Regions from separate parts of the Trinickia acidisoli genome, predicted to be linked through region 2. Evidence: predicted binding sites of a transcription regulator. Region 2 holds the regulator's gene; the other holds the start of a gene.
The links. The regulator NrdR, encoded in region 2, represses ribonucleotide reductase genes. The targets are predictions, from matches to a motif close to CACNANATNTNGTG.
Positions count from the first base shown of each region.

Region 1: a site for NrdR is predicted at 8,682-8,695, ahead of J3485_RS18025 (ribonucleoside triphosphate reductase). Genes of this name have one in related genera too.

Region 1 is NZ_JAFLRG010000001.1:3,929,927-3,945,219, reverse strand. Features, by position in the region: gene J3485_RS18070 (hypothetical protein) at 1-1,074, opposite strand, end outside; gene J3485_RS18065 (DUF2249 domain-containing protein) at 1,074-1,307, opposite strand; gene J3485_RS18060 (NAD(P)H-dependent flavin oxidoreductase) at 1,537-2,736, shown strand; gene ubiU (ubiquinone anaerobic biosynthesis protein UbiU) at 2,766-3,785, shown strand; gene ubiV (ubiquinone anaerobic biosynthesis protein UbiV) at 3,825-4,742, shown strand; gene ubiT (ubiquinone anaerobic biosynthesis accessory factor UbiT) at 4,739-5,206, shown strand; gene J3485_RS18040 (putative zinc-binding protein) at 5,279-5,671, shown strand; gene J3485_RS18035 (anaerobic ribonucleoside-triphosphate reductase activating protein) at 5,932-6,675, opposite strand; gene nrdD (anaerobic ribonucleoside-triphosphate reductase) at 6,668-6,850, opposite strand; gene J3485_RS18025 (ribonucleoside triphosphate reductase) at 6,853-8,634, opposite strand; gene J3485_RS18020 (hypothetical protein) at 8,915-9,190, shown strand; gene J3485_RS18015 (hypothetical protein) at 9,278-9,853, shown strand; partial or broken gene J3485_RS18010 (DUF2249 domain-containing protein) at 10,209-10,451, opposite strand; gene J3485_RS18005 (DUF8744 domain-containing protein) at 10,566-11,717, opposite strand; gene J3485_RS18000 (metal-sulfur cluster assembly factor) at 11,732-12,070, opposite strand; gene J3485_RS17995 (nitric-oxide reductase large subunit) at 12,160-14,475, opposite strand; gene J3485_RS17990 (winged helix-turn-helix domain-containing protein) at 15,149-15,293, shown strand, end outside.
Region 2 is NZ_JAFLRG010000001.1:911,576-925,370, forward strand. Features, by position in the region: gene J3485_RS04130 (hypothetical protein) at 99-356, opposite strand; gene J3485_RS04135 (hypothetical protein) at 371-745, opposite strand; gene J3485_RS04140 (type II secretion system protein GspD) at 813-2,282, opposite strand; gene J3485_RS04145 (STM2901 family protein) at 2,502-2,936, shown strand; gene J3485_RS04150 (DUF1493 family protein) at 2,933-3,319, shown strand; tRNA gene J3485_RS04155 (tRNA-Lys) at 3,382-3,457, opposite strand; gene ybgF (tol-pal system protein YbgF) at 3,525-4,274, opposite strand; gene pal (peptidoglycan-associated lipoprotein Pal) at 4,297-4,809, opposite strand; gene tolB (Tol-Pal system beta propeller repeat protein TolB) at 4,829-6,121, opposite strand; gene tolA (cell envelope integrity protein TolA) at 6,233-7,255, opposite strand; gene tolR (protein TolR) at 7,252-7,701, opposite strand; gene tolQ (protein TolQ) at 7,712-8,389, opposite strand; gene ybgC (tol-pal system-associated acyl-CoA thioesterase) at 8,543-9,013, opposite strand; ZMP/ZTP riboswitch at 9,293-9,392, shown strand; gene glyA (serine hydroxymethyltransferase) at 9,553-10,800, shown strand; gene nrdR (transcriptional regulator NrdR) at 10,807-11,286, shown strand; gene J3485_RS04205 (GspH/FimT family pseudopilin) at 11,461-12,048, shown strand; gene J3485_RS04210 (type IV pilus modification PilV family protein) at 12,045-12,512, shown strand; gene J3485_RS04215 (PilW family protein) at 12,512-13,360, shown strand; gene J3485_RS04220 (pilus assembly PilX family protein) at 13,357-13,795, shown strand, end outside.

The sequences.
Region 1 (15,293 bases), 3.0 Mb from region 2:
CGAACGCTCGTCGATCGATGCCTGCAAGTGATACCAGAGCAGGAACGGAACGATCTTGTAGAGCATGCCGTTGATCGCCGATGCGACTACCCCCACGAGCAACAGCACGCCGATCGTTACGTCGAGCGACGGCCGATGCGTTGCCGATGCGATCGCCCACGTCAGCGCACCGCAGACGATGCTGACCATCGACGTTCGCCAATAGAGCGTTGTCGTATCGGCGCCGATGCGCTTGCGACGGCCGAGCAATACGAGCGTGACGACGGCAAAGACGACGTAGCCCGCAAACGGCTGGGCGACGAACCATGGCGTGGCGGCGGGTTCGAGCGCTTGTAAGACAAAGTTCGATAACGACGCCAGCACGAGCGTCAGAAACGCGAGCGGCGCGAACGCACGAGCGAGCAGGCGAGGGTAGGGCTCGGTAACTTGAAACATCGGAATGACTTGATAGGCTATGCCAACGGTTAGGAGTCCTATCCATCCTGCCAATCCCCACGTCCAATGAAGATCGGTCAATGCGACGACCGGTACCGACATGGGCCACGTAAGCGAGACGGCCAGTGTCGCGCCGAGTGCCACGGTAACGATCAGCGCGGCCAGCGCGAGGCGAACCGCGTGCAGGATATCGACGACGCCGGGGACGGCGGCCGACGATGCACGCGCAAGGCCGATCGCGCATGCGACGACGAACCACAGGGCGGCTGCGCCACAGGCCAGTGCGGCGATCGGAAATAGTTCGGTCTCCGAACTAATGAACGCAAGCGCGAGGGCGAGCGTGCCGAACGTGAGCAGGGCATGAATGCCCGCGGCGCTTCTTCGAACCGAGGCAACGTGAACGCCGGCAACGACGGGCAGAATCTGCATCAGCGCACCCATCATGACGCTCGCGAATACCCCGAGCGTCATGAGATGGGTCGCGGCGAGCGCATACGGCGACCAGCGTGTAGCCCATGTGGACGGTCCCGCATACAGCAGCAATGCCGCGGCAAGCGACGCGAACACGGGCGCGTTCAAGAAGAATCGCAACGGTGCGCCGAGTGTGGGTGATGCGTCGAGCGCGAGATGACGCCGCATCAGCGCCGGCGCCAAATGTCGATATCGTAGCGCCCGGTGTGCGGACCGCGCACTTCGTAGTCGAAGCCGCCGCGTGTGAGCAGCGCATAGAGCGGCAACGGCTCACGATCGATGACCATGCGCAGATAGCGGCCGTCGACAAGCGTGGGCAACGCGGCGAGCACGCGCTCCATCGGTTCGGGCGGTTCGAGCCCGCATAGCGCGAGCGTAGTGTCACAAACAAGCGGTTTCATGCGCGGTTCTTCGTCGCACCTCGCCCTACACGACGCGGCGCGAATAACGGAATAAGACTTCTGGCCCACGATAGCAAAGGGCGCGGCGTGAGCCGCCATTACCCTCGTTCGCGTCGAGGATACGCTGCAAGCGAAACCCGTTCTTGACCCAAGTTAAGGTCTGCGGGGGACCGTCGCCGCACACTCTCGGATACTTCGAACGTCGTGAGGATGTCCCGTGTCAGTGCCGATGGTTGTATTCGAATCGCTGCGGATCAAAGGCAAGACGTTATTGCCGATCGTGCAGGGCGGAATGGGGGTGGGCGTCTCCGCGCATCGCTTGGCTGGAACCGTCGCCTCGCTCGGCGCGATGGGGACGATATCGAGTGTCGACTTGCGTCGGCATCATCCTGACTTGATGGTCAAGACAGCGCGTTCGCGCGATCGCGCACTGATCGATGCCGTCAATCTCGAAGCTTTGGCGCGCGAGGTGCGCGCTGCATTGGCGCTATCGGCCGGCAAGGGAGCGGTGGCCGTCAATGTGATGCGGGCGGTATCGGCCTATGCCGACTATGTGCGATGCGCGTGCGAAAGCGGCGCGCATGCCGTCGTCGTGGGAGCAGGGCTGCCGCTCGACTTGCCCGAGCTGACGGCCGAGCATCCCGAAGTCGCCTTGATTCCGATCTTGTCGGATGCGCGCGGCATCGGCCTCGTCATCAAGAAATGGATGCGCAAGCACCGGCTGCCCGACGCGATCGTCATCGAGAACCCACGCTATGCGGCCGGGCACCTTGGCGCGCCGACGCTCGACGGCGTTGCGAATCCGAGCTTCGCGTTTCCCGAGGTGATCGAGGGAACGCTGGCGTTATTCAAAGACCTCGGCCTCGAACGAGAACAGATTCCACTCATTGTCGCGGGCGGCATTCATACGCACGAGCAGGTGCGCGCACTCGTTTCGCTCGGCGCCACGGCCGTGCAACTGGGCACGCCGTTCGCGGTGACCGAAGAGGGCGATGCGCATCCGAACTTCAAACAGGCGCTCGTCGATGCGACGCCCGAGGACGTCGTCACGTTCATGAGCGTGGCGGGTTTGCCGGCGCGTGCCGTGCGCACGCCGTGGCTCGCCGAATACTTGGAGAAGGAGGCGAAGCTGCAGCGCGTGGCGAAAGCGCGTCGATGCACAGTGGGATTCGATTGTCTGCAGCAGTGCGGCTTGCGCGACGGCATCGCGAAACATGGGCAGTTCTGCATCGACCAGCGGCTTGCCTACGCGCTTGCCGGCGATGTCAAACGCGGGCTCTTCTTCCGAGGCTCCGAGCCGCTGCCGTTCGGCAATCGCATCCGTCCGTCCCGCGAGCTGATCGACTATCTGCTGACGGGCGCGATGCCTATGATCGAATCGGTTTCGACGACCGATGAGGCTTCGGCGCAATTTCATGAGGCGGCGTAATTGCCGGCGGCGATGTGAGCGGTATCTCTATGACGAACGAGCGATCCCAACAGATGGAGCTGGTGTGTCCGGCCGGCAGTTTGCCCGCGCTGAAAGCCGCGATCGATAACGGCGCCGATTGCGTCTACCTCGGGTTCCGCGATGCGACGAATGCAAGAAACTTCGCAGGCCTAAATTTCGACGAAGCCGCAATCGCGAGCGGCATCGACTATGCCCATGCGTGCGGACGCAAGGTCTTTCTCGCGCTCAATACCTACCCGCAGGCGAGCGCGTGGCCCATATGGCGCGCGGCCGTCGATCGCGCGGCGGCGGCAGGCATCGACGCGGTCATCATGGCCGATCCGGGGCTCATGCGCTACGCACGCGAACGCCATCCCGGCTTGCGTTTGCATCTCTCGGTGCAGGGTTCCGCGACGAATTACGAAGCGATCAACTTCTATCAAGCGCACTTCGGCATCTCGCGTGCCGTGCTGCCGCGCGTGCTGTCGTTGACGCAAGTCGAGCACGTGACCGAGAACACGACGGTGGAACTCGAGGTGTTCGGCTTCGGCAGCTTGTGCGTGATGGTGGAAGGGCGCTGCGCGTTGTCGTCGTATGTGACGGGCGAATCGCCGAATACGCACGGCGTGTGTTCTCCGGCCAAACACGTGCGCTGGCAGAGGACGCCACAGGGCCTCGAATCGCGCTTGAACGGCGTACTCATCGACCGCTACGCCGACGACGAGAACGCCGGCTATCCGACCTTGTGCAAAGGCCGTTTCGAGGTGGGCGACGAGCACTACTACGCGATCGAGGAGCCGACGAGCTTGAACACGCTCGAGTTGCTGCCGCGCCTCATGGGGATGGGCATACGCGCGATCAAGATCGAAGGGCGGCAACGCAGCCCGGCCTACGTGGCGCAGGTGACGCGCGTTTGGCGCGAGGCCATCGATCAATGCCGCGCGAATGCCCAGCGTTACAGCGTCAGGCCGGGCTGGATGAGCGAACTCGACAACGTTGCCGAAGGCCAGCAGCACACGCTTGGCGCTTACCATCGCCCTTGGAAATAACATGGCGCGGCTGCTGCGGCCGCCCGTCGGAGCCCCTCAGTGAAAATTGCATTAGGTCCGATTCATTACTACTGGTCGCGTATTGCGACGCTGCAGTTCTACGAAGCGATGAGCGCGACGAGCATCGACGTCGTCTATCTCGGCGAGACCGTGTGCGCACGCCGACACGAGTTGCGGCCGGCTGACTGGATCGAAATCGCGGACATGCTCGCGCAAGCCGGCAAGGAGGTGGTGCTGTCGACCCAGATCCTGCTCGAATCCGGTAAGGACGTGACGACGATGAAGGCGGTCGCGAGCAACGGACGCTATCTCGTCGAGGCGAACGACATGGGGGCTGTTCATTGCATGGAAGGCGGCGCATTCGTTGCCGGCCCTTGGCTCAATGTCTACAACGAGCCGACGTTGAACGTCTTGGCGGGGCTCGGCGCGAGGCGGTGGGTCATGCCGCTCGAAATGAGTGCCGATGCGCTGGCGCGCATGCAAGCTGAGCGGCCCGCTGGTTTGGAGACCGAAGTCTTTGCCTATGGCCGTTTGCCGCTTGCGTTTTCGGCGCGCTGCTTCACGGCGCGTAATCGAAATCTGCCGCGTGAGCACTGCCAATACGTATGCCTCGATCATCCGGACGGACTCACGCTGCGCACGCGCGAGGGGAAGCCGTTTCTCGTGCTCAACGGCATTTCGATTCAATCGGCGCGCGTCTATAACCTCGTCGATTCGATCGACACGTTGAAGCATCTCGGCGTCGACGTACTGCGCCTGAGCCCGCAATCGCAAGGCATGAGCGAGATCGTCGAACGCTTTCGGGAGGTGATCGACGATCGAGCGACGGGTGCGCAAGCGCTGGAATGTATGGGCCACTTGATGCCGGAGTCGCGCTGCGACGGCTATTGGTACGGTATGCCGGGCTTGGCGCAGCAGGGGGCGGACATGGCGCGAACGTTAAGGAGTACCGAATGAGTCAAGCTGACTATCGTGTGCCATCGGTGATTCGAGGCGTGCTCTCCAAGTTGCCCGCGTATCCGGGCTCGATTTTGTTTGTGAGTGGATTGAACGTCGTCGTCATGCCGCATCTGCCTGCCGATACGTTGACGCAACTAGAAGGCTGCACGCTGCGTATCGACGTGCGCGATGCCGGCATCGCGTTCGATTTCATCTATCGCGATGGGGCTTTTCGTGCCGCTCGGCATGAAGGGGACGTTGCGCTGACGATCGGCGCGAGCGCCTACGACTTCGTGCAGCTCGCGCGCCGCACGCAAGACCCGGACACGCTGTTTTTCAGCCGACGTTTGACGATGGAAGGCGATACGGAACTTGGGCTACTCGTGAAGAATTCGCTCGATGCGATCGATCTGTCGACGCTTTTCGTTGATCGCTTTGGACCTGTGCCTGCGTTTCGACGTAAGCATCGGTCGCCGCATTAGGGGATTCGTGGGCTTGTTTGCAAGCGTGCGGGCTGGGCCGTTTGTTCGGATAAAGAGGAAGGAGGTACGTTGATGAACAACGAACGTCGTGTGTTGCCGCTCGTCTATTCGTGTTCGGGGTGTTCGAGCGCGGCGCAGATGGCTAACCACGTGGCGGTGCAGCTCGACCGGCGCGGCGCAGCCGAGATGTCGTGCATCGCTGGCGTTGGTGGTGATGTGCCGGCTCTATTGAAGCTCGCGCACTCGGGGCGGCCGATCATCGCGATCGACGGATGCCCGCTCGCCTGCGTGAAGCATTCGCTCGCGCGGCATGAGATCGTTGCCGACGAATACGTTCAGTTGGCGGAGCATGGGGTGAGGAAGCGCTTTCATGCGGACTTCGATTTGGAACAGGCCGAGCGGGTGGTGAGGGAGGTTCAGGAGGTGGTGGAACGTCTCAATGAGCGGGAGCGCATCTCGTTGTGAGCGACGTGATGTATCTGCGAAGCGATGGGAATATGCTTAGTCGCTCGCCGAACAGTAGGTGCGTGATTTCCGCCAGGTGATCATCTTATTGCGGCATCGACCTCGTTTTGAGACCGACAGACTATTGGCGGCGATAAGTCGGGATCAGTGTCGGCAGCTACCTGTTTGGAAAGCGGACCCCCGGCTTCCTCCGATACGAGGGCTTCCAATTTGCTGACGCCCTTTCTGTTTTCCCGCGGGTGCACATCGACAAAAACGACTCACCGCCGCCGCACCTCGAAAGCCGAAAACAGATCCCGCATCCGACCGAGTGTCCGCTCGCTCGGATACCCTATGGTCTCCACGGCATTCAACGCCTCATCGCCCGACCCCTGCTTCCGAAAAATTTGCAGCACGTACTTCTCGACCCCCATCCGCGAAAGCATGCGGGCGAGCTGTAACAGCTCGATTTCCGACAGCAAGCTCGGATGCGCCGTCGTCCGACACTCGTAATCGACGCCGCTCGCCAGCAGCGTTTCAAGGCTGCGCCGAGCCGGTTCACCGCTATTGCGCACGCGCGTCACGCGCTCGTAATTCTCGAACGACGCTTTGACATCGAATCCCACCCAATCGAGCAGCGGCAACACACGCTCGAATCGGCGCACGTGCATGCCCGCACTGTGCAGTCCAATCTTGAAACCGAGCGCACGCACATCGCCAATCGCATGCGCGAGCGCCGGATCCGAAGTCGGCTCGCCGCCACTGAAAACGACCCCATCGATGAGCCCGACGCGACGCCCCAAAAAATGCATGACGTCGGGCCAACGTACGCGACCCACTCGCGTGCGTGGTTGCAAATGCGTGTTGTGGCAATAGCCGCACCGCCACGGACAACCTTGCACGAACACGACAGCCGCAAGCATGCCGGGATAATCCGTAGCCGAAAACGGCGTCACCCCGCCGACCTTGAGCTGTCTCGGTGAGGTGGCGCCGTCCAGCGCTTGCGCGATCGCCGCGTCAACCAGCAAGCGACGCCTCTTCCGTAAAGTACGTGCGCTCGTAGAACTCGCCCTTCTTGCCCGTGTTGAACGAAGAAACCGGCCGGTGATAGCCCATCACGCGCGTCCAGATCTCGCACGGCTGCCGCTCCTCGGCGCGCAACTCCAATGCGGTATCGGCAGTAGGGATCATCTCGTTCATCGTTAGGACTCCAAAGTTTCAGGTTGATCAAGTTTGCGTCGAAGCAGCGCCTCGTCGCATTTGGGACAAAACTCGTGCCTCCCGGGCAGATACCCGTGCTTGGGGCAAATCGAAAACGTCGGCGTGACGGTGACGTATGGCAGCGAGAAGCGGCTCAACGTTCGCTTGAGCAGTTCGCGGCAAGCCTCGGCCGACGAGATCGGCTCCGTCATATAGAGGTGCAGGACAGTGCCGCCCGTGTACTTGCGCTGCAGATCGTCCTGATGCTCGAGGGCTTCGAACGGGTCTTCGGTGAAGCCGACCGGCAACTGCGACGAGTTCGTGTAATACGGCATCTCGGGTGTGCCGGCTTGCAGGATGTCGGGATAGCGCTTGCAGTCTTCCTTCGCGAAGCGATAGGTCGTGCCTTCGGCCGGCGTGGCTTCGAGGTTGTACATATGCCCCGTCTCCTCCTGAAACGCGAGCATCTTCGCGCGCACGCGATCGAGCAGACGAATCGCCAACGCATGACCCCATTGCGTCGTCATATCGTGCTCGTCGCGCGTGAAGTTGCGAATCATCTCGTTGATGCCGTTTACGCCGAGCGTCGAGAAGTGATTGCGCAACGTACCGAGATAGCGCTTCGTGTAAGGGAACAAGCCATTGTCGATGTGCTTCTGGATGACGCGACGCTTGATTTCCAGGCTGTCCTTACCGAGTTCGAGTAGCGCGTCGACACGCGCCATCAGCGCCGCTTCGTCGCCCGCATGCAGATAGCCCAAGCGCGCGCAGTTCAACGTGACGACGCCGATCGAGCCCGTCTGCTCGGCCGAGCCGAACAGCCCATTGCCGCGCTTGAGCAACTCGCGCAGATCGAGCTGCAGCCGACAGCACATCGAGCGAATCATGTTCGGCTTGAGCTCGGAGTTGATGAAGTTCTGAAAGTAGGGCAAACCGTAGCGGGCCGTCATTTCGAACAGACGTGTTGCATTGGGGCTATCCCAATCGAAATCGGCCGTGATGTTGTAGGTTGGAATCGGGAACGTAAAGACGCGGCCTTTCGCATCGCCGGCCTGCATCACTTCGATATAGGCCTGATTGATCATGTCCATCTCGGCTTGCAGGTCGCCATAGCGGAAGTCCATCTCTTGGCCGCCGATCATCGGCACCTGCTCGCGCAGATCCTCGGGGCAGACCCAATCGAACGTCAAATTCGTGAATGGCGTTTGCGTGCCCCAACGCGAAGGCACGTTCAGGTTGTAGATCAATTCCTGAACGTACTGGCGCACTTCGTCGTAGCGCAACTGGTCCTTGCGCACGAACGGCGCCATGTAGGTATCGAACGAGCTGAATGCCTGCGCGCCGGCCCACTCGTTTTGCAGCGTCCCGAGGAAATTGACGATCTGTCCGACCGCACTCGACATGTGCTTGGGCGGGCTTGCTTCGACTTTGCCGGGTACGCCGTTGAGCCCTTCGGTCAGCAACGTGCGCAGCGACCATCCGGCGCAGTAGCCCGAGAGCATGTCGAGGTCGTGGATGTGCAGGTCGGCGTTACGGTGCGCTTCGCCGATCGCGGGCGGATAGACATGGCTTAGCCAGTAGTTGGCGACGAGCTTGCCCGAGATGTTGAGGATCAACCCGCCGAGCGAATAGCCCTGGTTCGCATTTGCGTTGACGCGCCAATCGCGGCGGTCGAGGTATTCGTCGATGGCCGAGGCGACTTCGACGTGGGGGGCGGTATGAGCAGAAGCCGGCGCGGGACGGCCGGCATGGCGTAGAGGGGCGGGCGTCGGTCGGCGTTCCATGCGGTTTCTCGGTTGGCACAAGATGTTGCGATATTTGCCATCCTATGCACCACATATAGTGTGGTCAACGTCGCCGGCCGACGATATTGCGTCTGCTTGATGTGGATTAAGTTTGGGGATTCGTATTCGGCAGTTGATTTGTCGTTGTGCGGCGTAGCGAAAGTGATGGGGTGCAAGTGGCACAAGAGGTGTCGCCGAACGGCCATAAAGGGACGGTCGACGAAGCAACATAGATCGTCGACAATGTGCCCTGGTTCTATGCCCAAGCCTCCGGACGCCCATGATCCACAACTACGATCTTTCGGTTATCTTGCCTCGTCTCAGCGGCCCTCTTCGCGAGATACTCGACTCCGAGCTTTGCATCGGTAACGCTATGGTCGAAATCAGCAGTGGTTGGCCAATGCCAAACGTGAATGTATGGCTGAAGGAGCCGCTGGGACGGAAATACGCGGCTGATTACCCGGACCTCGAATACACCTATCTCGGCGACGCGCGACAGTGGCTGGAACAATACGTAGACACCAAGACCGGGGCTATGGTCGCAGCCAAGTGTTGACAATAGGCAGCCCTCAAATGAGTGGCACGCCCGCCGAGTCAGTCGTCTCGATAGTCGACAATCGGCGCGGCGGCAACAATTGACTAGTTGGCGATTTTGAAGCATATGATACAAAAATTTACTATTTCTCGACGAGCAGGGGTAATTGTGGCTTCGCTACTCCTCGCTTTTCTCTACGGGCCCGTAAACGCCTCCGCACAGACCAACACAGCTACCGACGCTTTGATCGATAGAGTTGTTGCGTTGACCGAGCATGGAGATCCAGCCGCCATGGAAAAGACAACAGCTGGATATCAGATTGATGCATCAAGGAAGTTCAATCCAGGGATTCCGGAAGACACATGGGGATCTATCCGTGCTGATGTCAATGACATTATTTCAAACAAAATAAAGCCCAGGTACGGCGAGCAAGCTCTTCTAACAAGACACTTCGTTGAAAGCGCGAAATTCTCGGATGATGAACTCAGGCATCTAATAACGATAATGCAAGATCCTGTCATGCAAAGATGGGGCATTGCGATGCGCGACAGTAGCACTACGGCGTATATGGCAAAGCTATCGCAACAGGTGAATAGTCAGATGTGGATGGTGGTCTCCATTGTCCTCCGACGACATGGGTTGCAGACAACCGACACATCGACAACGGCTAAGCAGAGTCATTGAGCACGTACACCACTTCCGTCGATTCCGGAAAGCGACTTATGAACGTGACGGTCGCATCTGCTCGGCCAGGCGGCCAGCTAAGCCTGCGATTGTCCGTTAACGGAAGCGCCAATTGTCCGCTCCGGGTCGAAATGCGTCCGCCGTGAGGCGGACAGTTGGCGCGCCCGACTTTGGCGATGCAGCAGAGAATGCCAGTATCAACCGCAAAAGACGGATACCTTAAGGTTCGGCGGCCGCCGGGCCGATTCTCGTCGCTTGTCGCGATTCAGCCGCTGCAGCCGCACCCGCCGTTTCCGCCTCCGCCGCAGCTTTCAGTCGCGGCGTGCGCGGTGCTCGCTCCGTGATCGGTGGTGAGCCAAATGCCGAAGTCGATGACCACGCGTTCGGGATTGCGCTCGACATACCGAATTCGAACTTGATCACCATAGCGTTGCTGGATTTGATTCAACAGCGGAAGCGGATCGTGGTCGTTCACGAAGCGCATGGTTTCGCCATGGTCGAGCGTCTCGAGTGCGGCGAAGATGGCCGCATGACGAAAGCGCTTGGCAATGCCGCGAGCGTCGAGGAGGTAAGTCGTGTCGGGGTTGTTGAGGGTCATGTCGGACTCCTTTCGTGGAAGGGCAGTGCGGTGTCGATCTGGGTCGACCCGCCGGTTATCGGAAAATCGATTCGGTGGTGGTTCGAGATTGGTTCGGACTACTAATAATCGACGTCACCTCCTGGTCGAATTGTCGCGAGACTCGCCGCGTGCGGACCATGCCGCGCTTGCCATGACGAAGGCGAACAGTGCGAGCGCAGCAGCATTGCCGATCGCGCCGCCACGACGCAGGGAGAAGGCTTGAGCGAGCGAGCCGCTCACTCGCACCGCGAGCGCGGCATGCAAGGCCAGGAGCGGCAGATAGAAGACCGGGTGATAACGCACGCGCACCCGTGCGACCGCGGGCAAAACGATCGGCGCATGACCGAGCGCCATCGACATGACGAAGCCGAGTGTCAGCGCGTGGAGTGCCGCGTCATGCCAGGGGTGCGGGGCTTGCCACGCGCCGAAGAGCCCAAGTGCTCCGCTGATGGCGAGCCATCCGTAACCGGAAAGCAGACATACGGCGATGAAACGCGCGAGCCCACGCTGGCGCACGGTCGAACGCGCGATGTCGTATCGTGCGAGCCACGCGGCCAGTGCAACAAGACATGCCGAGAAGATGCGCATCGCGAGATCGGGCGCGCGCTGCACGCCGAAGACGGCTGCGAGCATGAGGACGATGACGGCTACGAAGCACACTCGTGCATGGCGAGGCGTGGGACGCATTCTCGTGAGTTCGAGCCGTTCCGCCGCGATCGTCAACACGAGAAAGGCGACCCAGCTCGGGACGGCCGCGAGCGCTGAGCCGGTGACGAGCCACGACACGTTGCCGAACCACCATCCCAACACGCCTAGTGCAAGCACGGAAAGATGTAGGGCAGCGTGCCGGCGCAGCAGGCCGAGTATGCTGGCCAGTGCGAGCGTCGCCGCGCCCACCAGCAGCACTTGCGCTGCAATGGGCGGTGCTCCCACCAATAAGACGGCGCACGCTAGTGCGGCTGCCACGGGCGCGCAGAGATGACGCCCGCCGCCGAGCGCGACGGCACGCTCCAAGCTCACGACTGCTCCGAAAAAGACCGGCAGCACGAGCACGCCATGCCAAGCCGCCATCGACAGCGCGTGGCGAGGAACGGATACGCCGAAACGAGCGAGACCTGCGAGCACGCCGCACGCGAATGCGGCGACGATACAGCCCGCGAGTGCTAGCCGCGCTGCTGAGCGAAGCGGATCACGCGAGCGTAGCGAAGGCGGGCTTTCGCCTTCGCTACGCGAAAACGACGCAATGCGCGAGACGCGATTCAATCGTCGCTCCACCCGAGCGCATCGCGCGCCGCGTCGCTCATCATGGCTGGCTCCCACGGCGGTTCCCAAACGAGGTCGATGTCGACGCTCGTCCCGATGGCGAGCGAAGCGTCGATGACTGCCTGCACATCGTCGAGAATCGACTGCCCCATCGGACAGGCTGGCGAGGTCATGGTCAGCGCGATACGCCAGCCTTCGGTTTTCGATTCGATGTCGTACACGAGACCGAGATCGACGATGTTGATGCCGATCTCTGGATCGATGACGCGTTGCAGGGCGGCGCGTATGTCCTCTCGCGTCGCCGGCGAGTCGGAAGCGATCGATAAGGAGTCCATAGCAATTCTCCGTGGCGATGCTGTGGGATGCGACGGCCTGCTACGAGCGCAGGGCCGTCGCATGGCATCAAGCGAGTGCGTTCGTCATGTCAGACGCGTGGCGCTGCGATCCGAGCGGCGCTCCGCTGCGCTGGGGATTCGACGGGCGCATGTGCGGGGCGCGCGGGCTCGACGCGGCGCAACAGCCGCAACGCGAACCAGCCCAGATAGAGCACGCCGCCCGCAAATACGAGATCCCCTGGCACGCGAACCCACACGAGCGCTTGCATGATCGGCGCATGCACGATCTCGGGCGAGCGCGCATACCACAGCCCCTTGCTGACGCTGGCCCAGGCTTCGTAGATGCCCGACGGCAGGATCGAGAAGAAGACCATCATGAACAAGCCGATGTTGAGCATCCAGAACGCGGGCTTGAGCAGATCGTCGTCCCAGGCTTCACGTGGGGAAAGGCCGCGCAGGCAGAACAGCATGAGCCCGATGCCGAGCATGCCGTACACGCCGAAGAGCGCGGCGTGGCCGTGCGCGGGCGTCATGTTGAGCCCTTGCACGTAGTAGAGCGAGATCGGCGGATTGATCGAGAAGCCGAGCAGGCCGGCACCGACGGTATTCCACACGCCGACGGCGACGAAACAGAGAATTGCCCATTTGTACGTTTGAACCCACGGGGCGGCCTTCGTCTTGCGATAGGTTTGCCAGCCTTCGAGCCCGATCAGCGCGAGCGGCACGACTTCGAAGGCCGAGAACACGGCGCCTACCGCAATCACGGCCGTCGATGCGCCCGTGAAGTAAAGATGGTGCAGCGTGCCGAGAATGCCGCCGAATAGGAACACGATCGTTTCGAGCACGATGGCGCGGTTTGCCGTTTCGATGCGGATCAGGCCGAGGCGCGAGAAGATCAGGGCGATGACGGCGGTGGCGAACACTTCGAAGAAGCCTTCGACCCACAGGTGCACGAGCCACCATCTCCAGTACTCGATCATCGAGTAGTGCGTATTCTGGCCCCACGCGAGCGAGGTCGAATAGAACGCGCCGATGCAGGCGGCGGACAGGAACACCATGCCGATGAGGCCACGCCCGTTCGTTTCGCGATTCTTGAGCGCCGGCATCAGCGCGCGGCCCATCAAGAGCAACCAGAACAGCAGGCCGATGAACAGCAGAATCTGCCAGACGCGGCCCATACTCGTATAGGCGAGGCCTTGATTGCCGATCCAGAAGGCGAAATGCGTGCCGCGATGCTGGAGCGTGCCGAGCCAGCCGCAGACGGTCGAGCCGACCACGATGAACAGCAGCGCATAGAAGAGCACGTTGACGCCGAGCTTTTGCAGCTTGGGCTCGTAGCCGGATAGAAGCGGCGAGATATAGAGCCCGGTGGCGAGCCATGCCGTCGCGATCCAGAGCACGCCGAACTGCGTATGAATCGTCCGGCTCACGACCCACGGCAGCACTTGCGCAAGCGGCAGGCCGAAAAAGCTGTGACCTTCGACGGCATAGTGCGCGGTGATCGCGCCCATCCCGACTTGCACCAGCAGCAGGCCGATGACGACGTAGAAGTACTTCTTCGTCGCCTTCATCGATGGCGTCGGCGTCACGTTGAACAGCGGATCGGCGGCGGGGGCGGCGACATGATGCCCGCCGTCGTCGTGCGAGGCGTGATACCAGATCATGCCGGCGATACCGGCCAGCAGCAGGATGACGCTCACGATCGACCACATGCCGTTGGCGACGGTCGGATTGTTGTCGACGAGCGGCTCGTGCGGCCAGTTGTTCGTATACGTGATGCCCGTTTGGCCGGGACGATCGGTCGTGGCCGACCACGCCGACCAGAAGAAGAACGACGCGAGCGCGGTGCGATCGTCAGCACTCCTAACGGAACCGGCATTCATCGCGTACTGATCGCGCAACGTATCGAGCGAGTGATCGGTGCCGAACAACGCTTCGTAATGCGCGGCCACCTCGCGCGCGGCGGTCGTGCGCTCGTTCGTCATCGTGATGCGGCCCGTCGACGCGTCGTAGCGATTCGCGCGCATTTCGCGCTTGAGGCGGGCGTCGAGCATGCCTTGTTGATCGGGCGTGAGCGCTGCGTAGGGTTTGCTAAATTGCTGCTGCGCCCAGATTTCGCGCAGCCGCGTTGCCTCGCGGTGCAGCCAATCGGCCGACCAGTCCGGTGCCACGTAGCTGCCGTGACCCCATACCGTACCGAGTTGTTGGCCGCCGGCGGCGAGCCATACTTGCTGGCCGCGCTTGATTTGCGCGCCGGTGAACAGCACTTGACCGCTGTCGCTGACGACAGCGCTCGGAATGGGCGGGGCGGCCAGATAGATTTCTTTGCCGAGCCACAGTAAAGCGGCGAACGATAGCAGGCAGACTAGCCCCAGCCATCTCCATAAGCGTTGTGTCGATTGCATATCCTCTCTCCTAGAGGGGTGAAGGGCGCGCCGGTCGTCGAGGTCTACGCGGCAGCCGGCTTACAGCGGCTTAAACATTCATTAAGAATGCATATTAATAGGCATCATAAGTTCGATCATTGACCTATGTAAAGGTGAGAGGATGCGGGAAGAGGCGGTTAGATCATGTTAAACATCGATAAAGTATCGATGTTTAAAGGCATTCGGGCTGCACTTGCGCTATTTGGCCGCAGTGCGTGGGAGGCATGTTGCGTGAGAGCGGACCGACGGGAAGGAGATCCTGGCATTTTTGCAGCCGTGGACACATCTTCGGCTGACGTAAATCAAGCCATCGCCAATAACTTTCCCACCGATACACGCCGATCATCTCTTCGCAAGTCGTCAAGCAACCCCCAGTCCCGCGGCATCGAGACAAACCGCAGCCTGGTACAAACCCTGTGAAGCCAAGCGCCGCGTGCCTCCAAGCGGCCATTCGCCCGTGTCGCTCGTTCACTCGTGCTCGCCCGGCTATTGCCTCGACGCCGCGCCCGCATTAATAATCGCGCTCGCAAGAGGGATAAGCAGGGATAAGCAGGGATAAGCAGGGATAAGCAGGGACACGCGGAGCGGCGCAAAGCGCGCCGTCCGCGGAACCGGCGCGCGCTGGCCGCGCCCGGCATCGAGGAGGCTAGGCATGACAGACAAACATCGAATCTTGGTCTTGGACGATGATCCGCAAGTGCGCGAGTGGTTGCACAAAGTGCTCGAAGAAGCGGGATTCGACGTATCGACGGTCGACACGGCGGCGCGCATGCAGGCTTGCTTAGCGGCAGCGCCGC
Region 2 (13,795 bases):
CGGAGCAACTGGCAGAGGATGGGCCAAGGCCGGTCAAACATCCGCGAAACCCGAGAAAGTATCCGCGAAACCCGAAACGTCTTGTGGTGCGGGCACCTTCAAGTGCCGCCAGCCAAACGCAGATGAGCATCGTGGCAAGCGACCCGAAGGTATGCAGCGCAGTTGGCAATCGCTTCTCGAACCGGCTCAGCATCGGCGTCCGGCCGTCCTCGCAAGACTTCTGCGAGGTGCCGTACTTCACTCTCGGAAAGCCAAAAACGTGGATCGGCGAATCCCCACAACAGCACGTCGACGAGATCAGAAACCTGCTCGAGCGGCTCGGAAGCCAGGGAGTCCCACGAATCTTCGTCGCGCATTACGGCCCCCGTCTTCAGGCGACGTTCAGCGAGCGATTGCGAAAATAGAGATACGCCAAGCCGATGGGCGCGATGACGATAGCCAGATACCAGCAAAAAAGCATGGTCATAAGCTTGACAAACAGCATCAGGATCGCGTTGACGAAGAAGAGGTTGCGTCCGACGATATAGTCAACAACGCTCTCATAAACGAACCGAGAGTACGGATAGAGAAAACAGTTTGCCGCGACAAAGACGGTGAGAAACGCCTCAACACTCATCGCCATGTGTGCTTTGCCGTGACTGAACACGAAGAGCAGCATCGCGGGGAAGATCAGGCCGAAAAGGAAATTGCGGATGTAGTAGGCTCGGGTTAGCCCACCAAACGAGCGGGTGATAATCGGGTGCATGCTAGTCCTCCTTGTCGAAAGCCGCAGTAACGACCGCATGCACGAAAACTTTATAGATGCAGTCGCCCTAAATTTTTGTCACCTGCAAGACCAACACAATATCAGACCTTGACCCGGAGACGCTGCGGCCATCCATGAACGACGGTAGCCAACGAATCCCGCTCGTTACGTTCGTATCCTTGTCCTGGCTCAGCCCACCCATCACGACTACTTCGCCGTCGTGAAGCGTCATGGTGGTTTCGGACTTACGCGTGTTTTTTGTCGGCGAGTTATTGACACCAGTACTGGTTTTTTGGAAGTCAGAAATCTCAATCGTCACGTCGGTATCGATTACGGCCTCTTTCACCGTCGGCATCACGTCGAAAATCACGCCAGCGTCCTCGTAAGTGACCGACTGCACCTGCGCACCACTGGAAGTCGGATACGAGACCGAGCTAATCACAGGTACCGATTGCCCCACGTTCAGCCGACCGTGCTTGCCCGACTCCACGCGCAGATTCGGCGATGTGATGACATGAAACCGGCTATCAGAATCGAGAGCCGCGATTGCCGCATCCAGAAACCCGGCATGCAATCGCAACGCGTTTGCGCTGTCATCAACCGTCCCTACGCCCAGCGACACGCCCAGCTTTCCGCCCAAGATACTCGCGGCGAGCTGGAAGCCCGTGGTGCGATCATTTTCCGTCGATACCTCATACACCCACGCCCGGATAGCCACCTGGCCCGTCTTGGTGTCCACCTGCGGCAGCACCGACTTCAGCAGTGCGATTTCCTTCGCCGAACCGAGAAACACCATCGTATCCGATGACTGGTCAACCATCGCCGCGGCTGACGTTGGCGGCGCATCGGCCTTGGCCCGCGACTCCGCAGCAGCAGGCACCGCGCGATTCATCGTGAACTGTCCGCTGAACAGTGGCTGCACTAAGCGCGAAAGATAGTCCGCCGTGCGGTACTTGGGCGAGTACACGAACACCTGTTTGTCCGCTTCCTTCTGATCATCGTCCTTGCGCTTAAACACATAATCGACGCCGTTCTTCGTTGTCACGCCGAAGCCGAGCGACGCCAGAAAATCGCCCAGCACGTCGCGGATGTCTCCCTTGGTGCGATCAAAACGGAACGACACCAAGCGCGTGTCGGTAAGCACGTCGGGAGAAAGCACATACTGCGACTGCAACATGTCCGCGTACACCAAGTCGATCACCTGGGCGACGTTGACGAAGCGCAGATCGACCGACTTCGCGTTGCCCATCTTCAATGGCACTAGCGACGGCGCAGCCAGCAGACCCGGCCCCACCCCGGTCGGTAGGCCAGCCACCGAAGGCAGCGGCGGCAGAGTCGGCACCGTCGACTCGGCAGCGCAGCTCACGCCGGCAATGAACCAAAGCACAACTGCAAGCCGGCTCATTTCGCCACCCCTATCGTTCACATACTCGACGCGAAGTTGCCCGAGCGGGCCGCGATGATCGAGGTGCCATTGGAAGAGTTTCACGCGCACGTCAATCGATACCGGATTGAGCTTGCTTTCGAAGAGGTGCATCGGAAGACCGATATCAAATACAACCAGGCCACGCTCGAGACAATTCTCACCGACAGAGAGATCACCACATGGAAAGAGGAACAGGACGACGAAGAAGATTCGTCCGACTAGCGTCCGCGTCCAGGCGGGCGCATGTCTCGCTCGTGTAAAGTACCGGCTTCGCGCGGGGTTCCAAACGCTGAGAGAGCAGCGTCCCACGCGAGCTGAACGGAGAAAAGAATGAGCGATAACCGGTACACATACGGCATCCACCAAAATCTCACGCCCGCTGACCTGTTTGTCTATGTGGCAATCGATGAGACTCGAAAGCAGCTCGGCCTAGATGACTTAGCTGCGGCATCCGCTGTGTTGCTCGGTCAGGCCGACGTGCCCGTACCAGGCAAAGTTGCAGGTGCGACCGCGGGCACATCGGTCGCTTCGCTAACTGCTCGTAAGCTGTTGCCTTTTAAGGTGCGCGTACGATTGCCGATGATCACTAAGGTCGGACTTAGCGGCGTCCGAATCGCGTTTACGCGCAATCTCGGCGCGTTCGTCGGCAGAGCAGTACCGGTCGTCGGCGAACTGTTCTTGGCACGAGACGCGTTCATGATCATGCGCAATACAGTGGTGACCTACAACCGCCTCGCGAAACCGGATGATCGGCTGTCCCTATGAGCGATACAACTTGGGAGCGCCTAGAGGCGTTCGCACGAGAAGAACTCGGCCGGCCTCTATTTGGAGGCCAACTGAACTTGCAGCCTACGTCACGCCTTGAGGAGGACCTCGGCCTTACAGGGCTCGACGCTGTCGAATTCATCGATAGATGGGCGGAGACGTTCAACGTGCAGGCGAAGGGCTTTCCGTACAGGCGTTACTTCGGCCCGGAAGGTCAGCAACTGCTCTCGTCGTTCCTGGGGCTGTTTGCGAAGCGTTTTCGCCGGCCGGAGCTCGTGCCTTTAACGTTGGGCATGCTGGCTGAAGCCATGCGTCGTGGGAAGTGGGATACCGCCGAAATTGAGGCGACGACAAACAGCGGCGCAACGCAACAGATCCGTTGACACTTCGTTGACAGTCGGAAAAGAAAAAGGGGTTGCGCTCACACGCAACCCCTTGATTTCTTTGGTAGGCCGTACGTGACTCGAACACGTGACCAACGGATTAAAAGTCCGCTGCTCTACCAACTGAGCTAACGACCCAAAGAGGCGCGATTATAGCGGCCGCACCAGGGCCCGTCAACTTTGGGCCCGCGGGCGTCGCCTCTCGCTACTTCGTTTGCGCGAGCTTTTGCTGCGCCGTCTGCGCCACGTCCGACCCGCCGTACTGCGAGATGATCTCTTGCAACGTCCTGCGAGCGGCGGCTTTTTGGCCTTGCTCCAGTTGGTTGTTCGCGATCGCCAGCAGCGCCTCGGGTGCACGCGGGTGCTGCGGATAGTTCTTCACGATGCCTTGCCAGGTGGCCGTCGAACCCTTGTAGTCGTGCAGCGCATACAGCGCGTTGCCGAGCCAGTATTGCGCCGTCGGCTGATAGGGGCTCTGCGGGTACTTGGCGATGAAGCTGCGGAACGACGCCGCGGCGCCTTTGAAATCGCCGCTGCGAAACTGCTGCGACGCCGCGTTGAACGCATCCGTCTCGCCAGGCTGCACCGTGCCTTGGACTCCATCGACCGTTTCGGTCTGCGGCTCGAGCTTCTTGAGCCGACCGTCGAGATCGGTGTAGTAGTCCTTCTGCTGCTTCTGCAAGGTGGCGACCTGGTTCGCCAGATCCTCGTTTTGTCCGCGCAGCGTCGCGATCTGCTGGTTGAGCTGATCCATGCGCGACTGCTGATCGTTCAGCGCGCGCTGTGCCGCCGACAATTGACTCGTGAGGTTATCCGTCTTCGCACGTAAGTCGAGGATGGCTTGGCGGGCCTGATCGTCGTCGAACAGGCCGGCGTGAGCCGGCACGGCGACGAGCGCCGAGGCGGCCACGCATGCGGCTGCGGTTGCGCGCAGCCAGGAGAAACGGTGCGTCATACGCGTTGTCACCCGTTACGAATTACTGCGCCGGCTGATAGAGGATGTCCGAGCGGCGGTTTTGCGCCCACGAGGCTTCATCATGACCGAGTGCCACCGGCTTTTCCTTGCCGAGGCTCACGGCTTCCATTTGCGAGCTGTTCACGCCGTCGTTCTTCAGCACGTCGAGCACCGCTTGCGCGCGCTTTTGGCCCAGCGCGAGGTTGTACTCGGCCGTACCGCGTTCGTCGGTGTTGCCTTGGATCAGAATATGCTGATTCGGATGCGAGCGCAGGTAGTTGGCGTGTGCTTGCAGCAGCGACTGGTAGTCGTCCTTCACCGTGTATTGGTCGAAGTCGAAGTAGACGCTGCGCTTCGCGAGCGGGCTGTTCGGGTTGTTCAGCTCGTCGACCGACACCGGTGCGACCGCATTCGGGTTCGGCTGCGTGCTGACCGCGCCTTGCGTCGGGTTTTCGTTCAGCTTCGTGCCCGAATGGCACGCTGCCAACGCGCCCACGAGCGCCACGGCACATGCAATACGAAGTTTGGACATCATTTTTTACTCTCCTTGTGTGTCATTGCATAAAAGGACCCCAAGACGGCTCGGTCACAGTGCCGCCCCGAACGGACAGGATTTGCCGAGTCCGACCGTCGGTCGAAACAGCAGCCAGCACGCCACGGCCGTTCACCTGTGTGGCGTAAAGAATGTACTGACCATTCGCCGCGAAGCTCGGCGATTCGTCATGTGTCGTGTCGGTCAGCGCCGTGGCGACGCCGGTCTCAAGGTCCTGGACGTAGAGCTTGAACGCACCGCCGACGCGAGAAATATAGGCGAGTTCTTTGCCGTCGGGGCTCACGCGCGGGCTCGTGTTGTAGTTGCCGGTGAACGTCACGCGCTGCGCGGCGCCGGCGCTTTCGCCCTGCGCGGGCATCTTGTAGATCTGCGGCTGGCCGCCTCGGTCGCTCGTGAAGTAGATCGACTGGCCGTCGGGCGAATAGAACGGCTCGGTGTCGATGCCCGTGCTGTGCGACAGGCGGCGCAGGCCCGTGCCGTTCGCGTTGACGGCATAGATCTGCGTATTGCCGGTCAGCGTCAGCGCGACGGCAACCGTGCGACCGTCCGGCGAAAAGGTGGGCGCGCTGTTGCTGCCTTTCTGATCGGAAATGATCACGCGCCGCCCCGTGGGCAGATCGTGAATGTAGACGATCGGCTTACGCTTTTCGAACGAGACGTAAGCCACCTTCGTGCCGTCGGGCGACCAGGCCGGCGAGATGATCGGCTCGGGGCTCGACAGCGCGACGTGCGCATCTTGCCCGTCCGAGTCGGAGATTTGCAGTTGATAGCGGTTGCCGACCTTGACGACGTACGAGAGCCGCGTCGCGAACACGCCGCGCGTGCCGAGCAGCTTCTGGTAGATGTAGTCGGCGATCTTGTGCGCCGTCAGCCGCAGGCTGTCCGCCGGCGTGGTGAAGGACAAGCCGCCGAGGCTTTGCCCCTTGATCGTGTCGTAAAGCCTGAAACGCACGTCGTATTGGCCGTTCGCGTTGCGCGTGACGCTGCCGGCGACGAACGCGTTCGCCCCCTTGGCCTTCCATGCGCCCAAATCGACGGAATCGGTTTCGGAGACAGGCGTGGAACCGGCGTCGACGAGCGAGAACTTGCCGCTGCGCTGCAAGTCCTGGCGCACGATTTCGCTGACCGACTGCGGTGCGCCGGTTTCACCGGCGAAGTTCGCCGTCGCGATCGGGTATTGCGTGGAGCCGACGCCCGTCACGAGTACGTTGAGCTGCGCCTGGGCGGAGCCGGCCGCTACGATCAGGCATGACGCCAACAAAGTCCTCAAGCCTAGCTTCGTCATCAAACTCATGCTGAAAATCCCATAAAACGAAAAAATGGCACGACAGCCAAGAGACTGTGCGACGCAGGAATCGTTCCTGATCGGCCGGTATTCGTCGCGCCTCGCATGTGTCTTCCTCGGTCAGCTTGCCGGCCGCAGCGTGATCAGGAACGACGACGGCGCCTTCCCGTTCGTGTCGAGCGGCATCGGATTGGACGCATTGACGCCGTTCAGCGCGGCCTGGTCCCATTGGGCGTTGCCGCTGCCCTTTTGGATCGAGGCCGACAACAACTGGCCGTCCGGCGCGCAGTGAACCACGATGACCGTTTCGAGCCCCGCGGTCTCGCCGCCCCAGATGATGTTCGGCTTCACGCGCCTGCGCACCTTGTCGGAATAGCCCGGCGAGGTTGCGGTACCGCCCGAGCCGCTGCCCGAGCCGCCTTTCGCGAGCCCGTTGCCGCCTTCGCTCTGCGCGGCCATACCCTGAAGCTGCGCGAGCCGCACGCGCCGCTCTTGTTCGAGCTGCTGCTTCTGCTTGGCTTGCTGCAGGGCCAGCGCCTTCGCTTTCGCGGCCTTTTCCGCCGCGACCTTTTGCTGGGCTTCGAGCTGCTGCTGTTCCTGTTCCTGCTGCTTCTTCAGTTCCGCCTGCTTTTGCTGTTCCTGCTGCTCGCGCAGCTTCTCGGCTTGCGCTTGCTGCTGCTTGAGCTTTTGCGCCGCGGCCTTTTGCGCGGCGAGCTGCGCCGCCTGCTGTGCGGCCTGTTCACGGGCGAGTTCGGCTTGACGCTGGGCTTGCTCCTGCGCCTGCTGTTCCTGCAGCGCTTTTTGGCGTTGCGCTTCAGCGAGTTGGGCTGCGCGCACGGCGGCTTCTTGCTCCTTGCGTTTCTTTTCCTGCAGTGCGATGTCGGCTTGTTCTTGGTCGACGACGGGCGGCGGCGCCGGCTGCACGCGCACGGGCGGGGCCGGCGCAGGGGGCTGCGTCGGCGTCGGATTGACGTCGGTCCAAAGCTCGGCCTCGGCGCCGGCCGGCGTGCTGTTCTGCCAGTGGATGCCGTGGTAGAGGAAGAGCCCGAGCAGCACGTGCATCACGAGTGCGAGGGCGAACGCTCGCCACGTACCGCGCTCGCGAGGCGGTTGAAGCGGGTAGACGGACTGCTTGCGATTCATTGCGATTTGACGAGCAGGCCCACGCGCTTTACGCCGCGCGCCTTCAAGTCCGACATGACGTTCATGACCGCTTCGTACTGCACGGTCTTGTCGGCGGCGATCACGACCGGCTGATCGGGATGCGACACCTCGCGCTCGGTCACGAAGCTGTTCAGATCGGCGCGCGTCATCTGCTGTTCTTCGGAGCCGCCCGCATCGTCCTTGTAGCGCACGCTCATCTTGCCGTCGGCGCGAATGTTGACGACGACGGGGGGTGTTTGCTGCTGGGGCGCCGCGCTGCCGACCGTGGGTAGATTCACGATCGAGGGTGCGACGAGCGGCGCCGTCACCATGAAGATGACGAGCAGGACCAGCATGACGTCGATGTACGGGACGACGTTGATGTCGGCCATTGCGCGGCGCGAGCGCCCGCCGCGCATGCTGGAACGGTTGGTGGAGCCGGCCATCGCGTACTCCTTAATGCGCCTGGCGCTGCAAGATGTTCGAAAATTCTTCGATGAACGTTTCGAAGCGGATCGCGAGGCGATCGATGTCGTGCGCGTAGCGGTTGTAGGCGACGACGGCGGGGATCGCCGCGAACAGGCCGATGGCCGTTGCCGTCAGCGCCTCGGCGATGCCGGGCGCGACGTTCGCGAGTGTCGCCTGCTGCACGTTCGCGAGGCCGCGGAACGCGTTCATGATCCCCCAAACCGTACCGAACAAGCCGATGTAGGGGCTCACCGAGCCCACCGAGGCGAGGAAGGCGAGATTGGCCTCGAGCACGTCCATTTCGCGTTGGAAGGCGGCGCGCATCGCACGCCGCGCGCCGTCGAGGATCGCGCCCGGATCGGTGATCCGCCGTTCCTTGCCTTTCAAGAATTCGCGCATGCCCGACTCGAAAATCCGTTCGAGCCCGCCGATCGTGTGGCGATTGTTCGCCGCGCTTTGATAGAGCGCCTGCAAATCGCCGCCCGACCAGAAATCGCGCTCGAATTGTTCAGTTTGCGCGCGCGCGCGCCGGATGGCAAACCACTTGCGGAAGATGAACGTCCACGACATCAGCGACAGCAGCAGCAACAGGCCCATCACCGCCTGCGCGAGCACACTCGCATTGAGGACGAGAGAAACGATCGACAAATCTTGTGCGTTGTTCATAAAAAAGTCTGCTTATGCGTCAGAACGGCGAGGTCGCTGCAAGGCGCGGAAAGGGTTTAGTCGGCCACTTGAAAGTCTTGGCGTTTCACTGCGGAACCCCGCTTGGTATCGACCGGCACGATACTAGTTCATCGACGTAGTGATCAACGGAAATTAGACGTTTGCCGTTGACACGCCCTCTACAAATGCACGTGGGTCGCGGCGCAATGCGTCCGATACGGAGACGGGCAGAGCGATCGGCTTGAGCGTGGCGAGCTCGACGCAGCCGACGCGAATCGTGCCGACGGCCAGCACCGCGTCGCCGCGCCGGGCTTCCTGGACGAACTCGACGCTTGCTTTACCGAGACGCTCGATGCGGCTCGCGATCGTGAGCATCTCGTCGAGCCGTGCCGGCGCGCGGTACTGCACGGCCGTTTCGCTGACGATGAAGACGACGCCGTTCTCTTGCGCGAGCCGGTGTTGATCGATGCCGCATGCCCGAAGCCATTCGGTGCGCGCTCGCTCGAAGAACTTGAGGTAGTTCGCGAAAAAGACGATGCCGCCCGCATCGGTGTCTTCGTAGTAGACGCGGATCGACCAATCGAAGCTGAATTGCACGCCGCGACGGCTGGTTGGCTGGTTCATGGCCCGGCATTTTACCGGAACGCGCGAGCGGGTCTCAAAATTGCCTGGCGCCGGCCACCATGGCGGCGCACGAGCCGTTTCGGGGCGCCGGGCCGCCGATTATGGTGTGGTTGCTTAATGGCTGGCGCGCGCGTTGTGGGTGCGGTGCCGCGCCGCGTCGCGTCGCGTATTCGCTCGAAATCGTGACTCAGGCTCCGCGACTCGGGCGCCAGCCCTGGCCCCGCCTGCTCCGGCCCCGGCCAATTGCCTATTGAGTGCGCTTCACATACACTATCGCGCTCATCCCTGCGTGACTGGCGATAAAACCCTTCGGGGTCAAGGTGGAGCAACCCACCGTGAAGCGCAGGGTGCCGTTTTGCCGTTCGCCTGGGCAGCCGAATCATGGAGGCGCCGTCGTTTGCGTCGCCAGCGGTTGGCTCGCCCGCGTAACGGACTCATCCGCCACGTCAGGGCTGGCCTTCCGCCAGCAGCGCAAGCGTACGAGCAGTACGTATCCCGCGCACGATTCGGCCAACCTGTACACCCTTAACGGAACGCGTATGTTTGACAGAGCCCAAAGCACCATCGCCAACGTCGACCCAGAGATCTGGAACGCCATCCAGCAGGAAAATCATCGCCAAGAAGAGCATATCGAGCTCATCGCGTCGGAAAACTACACGTCTCCCGCCGTGATGGCCGCGCAAGGCTCGCAACTGACGAACAAGTACGCCGAAGGCTATCCCGGCAAGCGCTATTACGGCGGCTGCGAATACGTCGACGTGGTCGAGCAGTTGGCCATCGACCGCGTGAAGGCGCTGTTCGGCGCCGAGGCGGCGAACGTGCAGCCGAACTCGGGTTCGCAAGCGAACCAGGGCGTGTTTTTCGCGATGCTCAAGCCCGGCGACACGATCATGGGCATGAGCCTCGCCCACGGCGGTCACCTGACGCACGGCTCGCCCGTGAACATGTCGGGCAAGTGGTTCAACGTGGTCAGCTACGGGCTGAACGAGGCGGAAGACATCGATTACGATGCCGCCGAAAAGCTGGCGAACGAGCACAAGCCGAAGCTGATCGTCGCGGGCGCCTCGGCGTTCTCGCTGCGCATCGATTTCGAGCGTCTGTCCAAAATCGCCAAGTCGGTGGGCGCCTACTTGATGGTCGACATGGCGCACTACGCGGGGTTGATCGCGGCCGGCGTGTACCCGAACCCGGTGCCGCACGCGGATTTCGTCACGACGACAACGCACAAGAGCCTGCGCGGCCCGCGCGGCGGCGTCATCCTGATGAAGGCCGAATACGAGAAGCAAATCAACTCGGCGATCTTCCCGGGCATCCAGGGCGGCCCGCTGATGCACGTGATCGCCGGCAAGGCCGTCGCATTCAAGGAAGCGCTGTCGCCCGAGTTCAAGGCGTACCAGCAGCAAGTGGCGGAAAACGCGCGCGTGCTGGCCGAGACGCTCGTCAAGCGCGGCCTGCGCATCGTGTCGGGCCGCACCGAAAGCCACGTGATGCTCGTGGACCTGCGCGCGAAGCACATCACGGGCAAGGCCGCGGAGGCGGTGCTCGGCGCGGCGCACATCACGGTCAACAAGAATGCGATTCCGAACGATCCGGAAAAGCCGTTCGTGACGAGCGGCATTCGCCTGGGCTCGCCCGCGATGACGACGCGCGGCTTCGGCACCAAGGAAGCCGAGCAAGTGGGCAACCTGATCGCCGACGTGCTCGACAACCCCGAAGACGCCGCGACGATCGAGCGCGTGCGTGCACAGGTGGCCGAGCTCACGAAGCGCTTCCCCGTGTATCGCTGATCGCCCATGCGCTGCCCCTTCTGCCGGCACGAAGATACGCAAGTCGTCGACTCTCGCGTATCGGAGGACGGTGCCGCCATTCGGCGGCGCCGTCGCTGCCCAGCCTGCGACAAGCGTTTTACGACGTACGAGCGGGTTGAGTTGACGCTGCCGGCCGTGGTCAAGAAGGACGGCAGCCGCAGCGATTTCGATCGCCGCAAAATCGCCGCGAGCATGCAGCTCGCATTGCGCAAGCGCCCCGTCGCGGCCGATGCGATCGACGCGGCCGTGGCCCGCATCGAGTATCAATTGCTCGGCAGTGGGGAGCGCGAAGTGCGCAGCGAGCGGCTCGGCGAACTCGTGATGAACGAGTTGCTTCAGCTCGACAAGATCGCCTACGTGCGTTTTGCTTCCGTGTACCGGCGCTTCGAAGACGTGTCCGAATTCGAGGACGTGATCGAGGAGTTTCGCCGGCCGAAGCAAGAGAAGGCCACGCGCAAGCGCTAGTTCGTTTTTTCGTTTTACCACCACGCTTTTTTCTCCATCTTTTCTCCATCGATCGACACGATGCGCCATTGTCGGCGGCGGGCGTGCTCGCGCGCCATTAGGCCGAACGGACGATGGTGCCGTGCTGCCACACCCGCTAGATTGGCGACATGCCGATGACGGGAGTGGCGGGACATGCGAGACGTATTCGAGTGCAGGTGCGCAGGCGCGCGCGGTCGTAGGCGGTGCGGCGGGTTTTTGCTCGTCGAATTGCTCGTTGTCACGGCGCTCGCGGCGTCGATGGGCGTCGCGGCCGCACCGATGCTGGGCGAATGGCACGCGCGCGATCGTGTCGACGGCGCGGCCAGGGCGTTGCTCGCGAGCCTGAGGCTCGCACGCGGTGAGGCGATCGCGCGTGGGGTGCGCGTCGTCGTGTGTCCGCTCGACGGCGTGCCGCGCTGTTTGCCGGCCGGACATGCTTGCGCTCGTGGCGCGCTCGGCTGGTCTTGCGGCTGGGCCGTCGTCGCCGAGCCGGGGCGCACCGGCCAAGTGCTGCGTATGTATCGGCGCGCAGCAGGCGTCTCGGTGGCCGCTGCCTTGTCTCAAGTCGAATTTACGCCGCCTGTCGGGCAAGTGATCGGGGGCTTTCGCAAGTTCGAGTTCGCGGCCGCGGGGGCCGCCGCTCACGGGCAAAACGACCGGCTGCGCCGATGCGTCCGTATTGCTGCGGGTGGCCGGGCGCGGCTCGATCGCGGCGGCTGCGAAGGGGGCGCTTCGGTATGATCGCCGTCGGCCAGCAGGCGAGCGCGTGCGAAGGGTCTTCGTTGCTCGAAGTGCTCATTGCGCTTGCGTTGCTCGCCACCTCGATCCTCGGCGCCGCCGTGGCGCAGCTCGGGGCGTTGCGCGATGCCGATGTGCAGACGCATCGCGAACAGGCTGCATGGGCGGCCGTATCGATCGCCGAAGCCATGCGCTTGCCAGAGGTGTCTTCGCATGTGCTCACGCGTTCGCGAGCACATGCCGCGGCGGCCCTGCCCGGCGCGCGTGTATCGGTCGTCGGCGAAATGGGCGAAATGGGCGGCGTGGGTGGCGCGGGCGATGTGGGTGCCGTCGTCGTGCATTGGGCGCAGGCGCCGGGCGCGTTGGAACTGGCACGTGCGTCGGGCGGCGACCCTTGCATCGTCGCCGGCGCCGGCGCCGGCGCGCACGCGCATTGCATCGCGCTGCCCTTCGCGAACGGCCGGTGATGCGCTGCCGTGCAGTGGAGCATCGCAGGTCGCAAGGGCCGCACGGGCCGCGAGGGCAAGCGGGCCACGTGTTGCTCGAATGGTTCATTGCGGCTGCGCTGGGGCTCGTCGTGCTGGCGGGCGGGCTGATGCTCTATCAGGCGCAGCGTGAAACGTTCGCGCGAGCGGCCGACGCGGCGAGGATGCGGGAAGCCGGGGCGGCCGCGCTGACGCTCGTCGGGGAGCACATTCAAATGGCCGGGTATGCGCCTATCGATCAGCCGGCGCTGCGTGCTCGCGTGACGCCAGGCGTCTTCGGCTGTCGGTCCGCGCGGCCGGTGGGCGGCGGCTCGGATGACGAACTCGGCTGTACGGTGCATCCAGCGGATCGCGTGGACTCGGACGGTCTGGTCGTCCGCTACGCCGACGACGCGGTGGCGACATGGCGCGGTGCGTCCGGCGAACCGACCGATTGCTTGGGGCAAGGTGTGGAGCGCCACGGCGAGTATGCGGTGATCGTCAACCGGTTCTACGTCGCTCAACCTTCACGACGCGACGCGCCCGAGCTCTATTGCTCGGGCAACGGGCGCGCGCGCACGCCGCAGCCTATCGTCGAGGGTGTCGATCGCATGGTGCTCGGCTATTGGCTGCGCGGAGCCGATGCGCCGATTCGCGCTCGAGCGCTTGCGCCGATGCAATGGGACGACGTAGTGGCGGTCGATCTATGCGTCGTCTTACGTGGGCGGAGCGCTTCGGGCACGCGTGCGTTCGTCGATTGCGATGGGAGGCGGGTAGAGAGTCCGGACGGGCGGCAGAGGCTGTCGCTGTCGCGCCATCTCGTGCTGCGCAACCAGGAGGCGGCACCATGACGATTACACGAACATCGGCCCGGCTGCCGAGCATGGCGCGCAACCGCAGCGAGCCGGACCGGCGCACGGCGAAGGCGATCGGCTATGCGCGCGTGGGCGCTCCCGTTCGGCATCGCGGCATGGCTTTGCCGAGTGCGTTGATGCTTGCGTCGGCGATGCTGACGACATCCGCCGTCTGGCTCGAAGCGTCGATCGCTCATAGGCGCTACGCCGCAAACATCTACGAGCATCTACGCGCGACGCAAGCGGCGGACGGTGCACTCGCACTGTGTGCCGACGACTTGCGAGCGGGTGTGGCTCCGGTACTGCCGGCGCTTGGCGATGGATCGGCGCGGTGGGCGAAGACCGAGGCATTCGATCACTTTGCGGCGTACGAGCCGGTGCCGTTGTGGCCCGGATCGGCACGCGCGCCGCAGTGTCTGGTCGAGGCAGTGT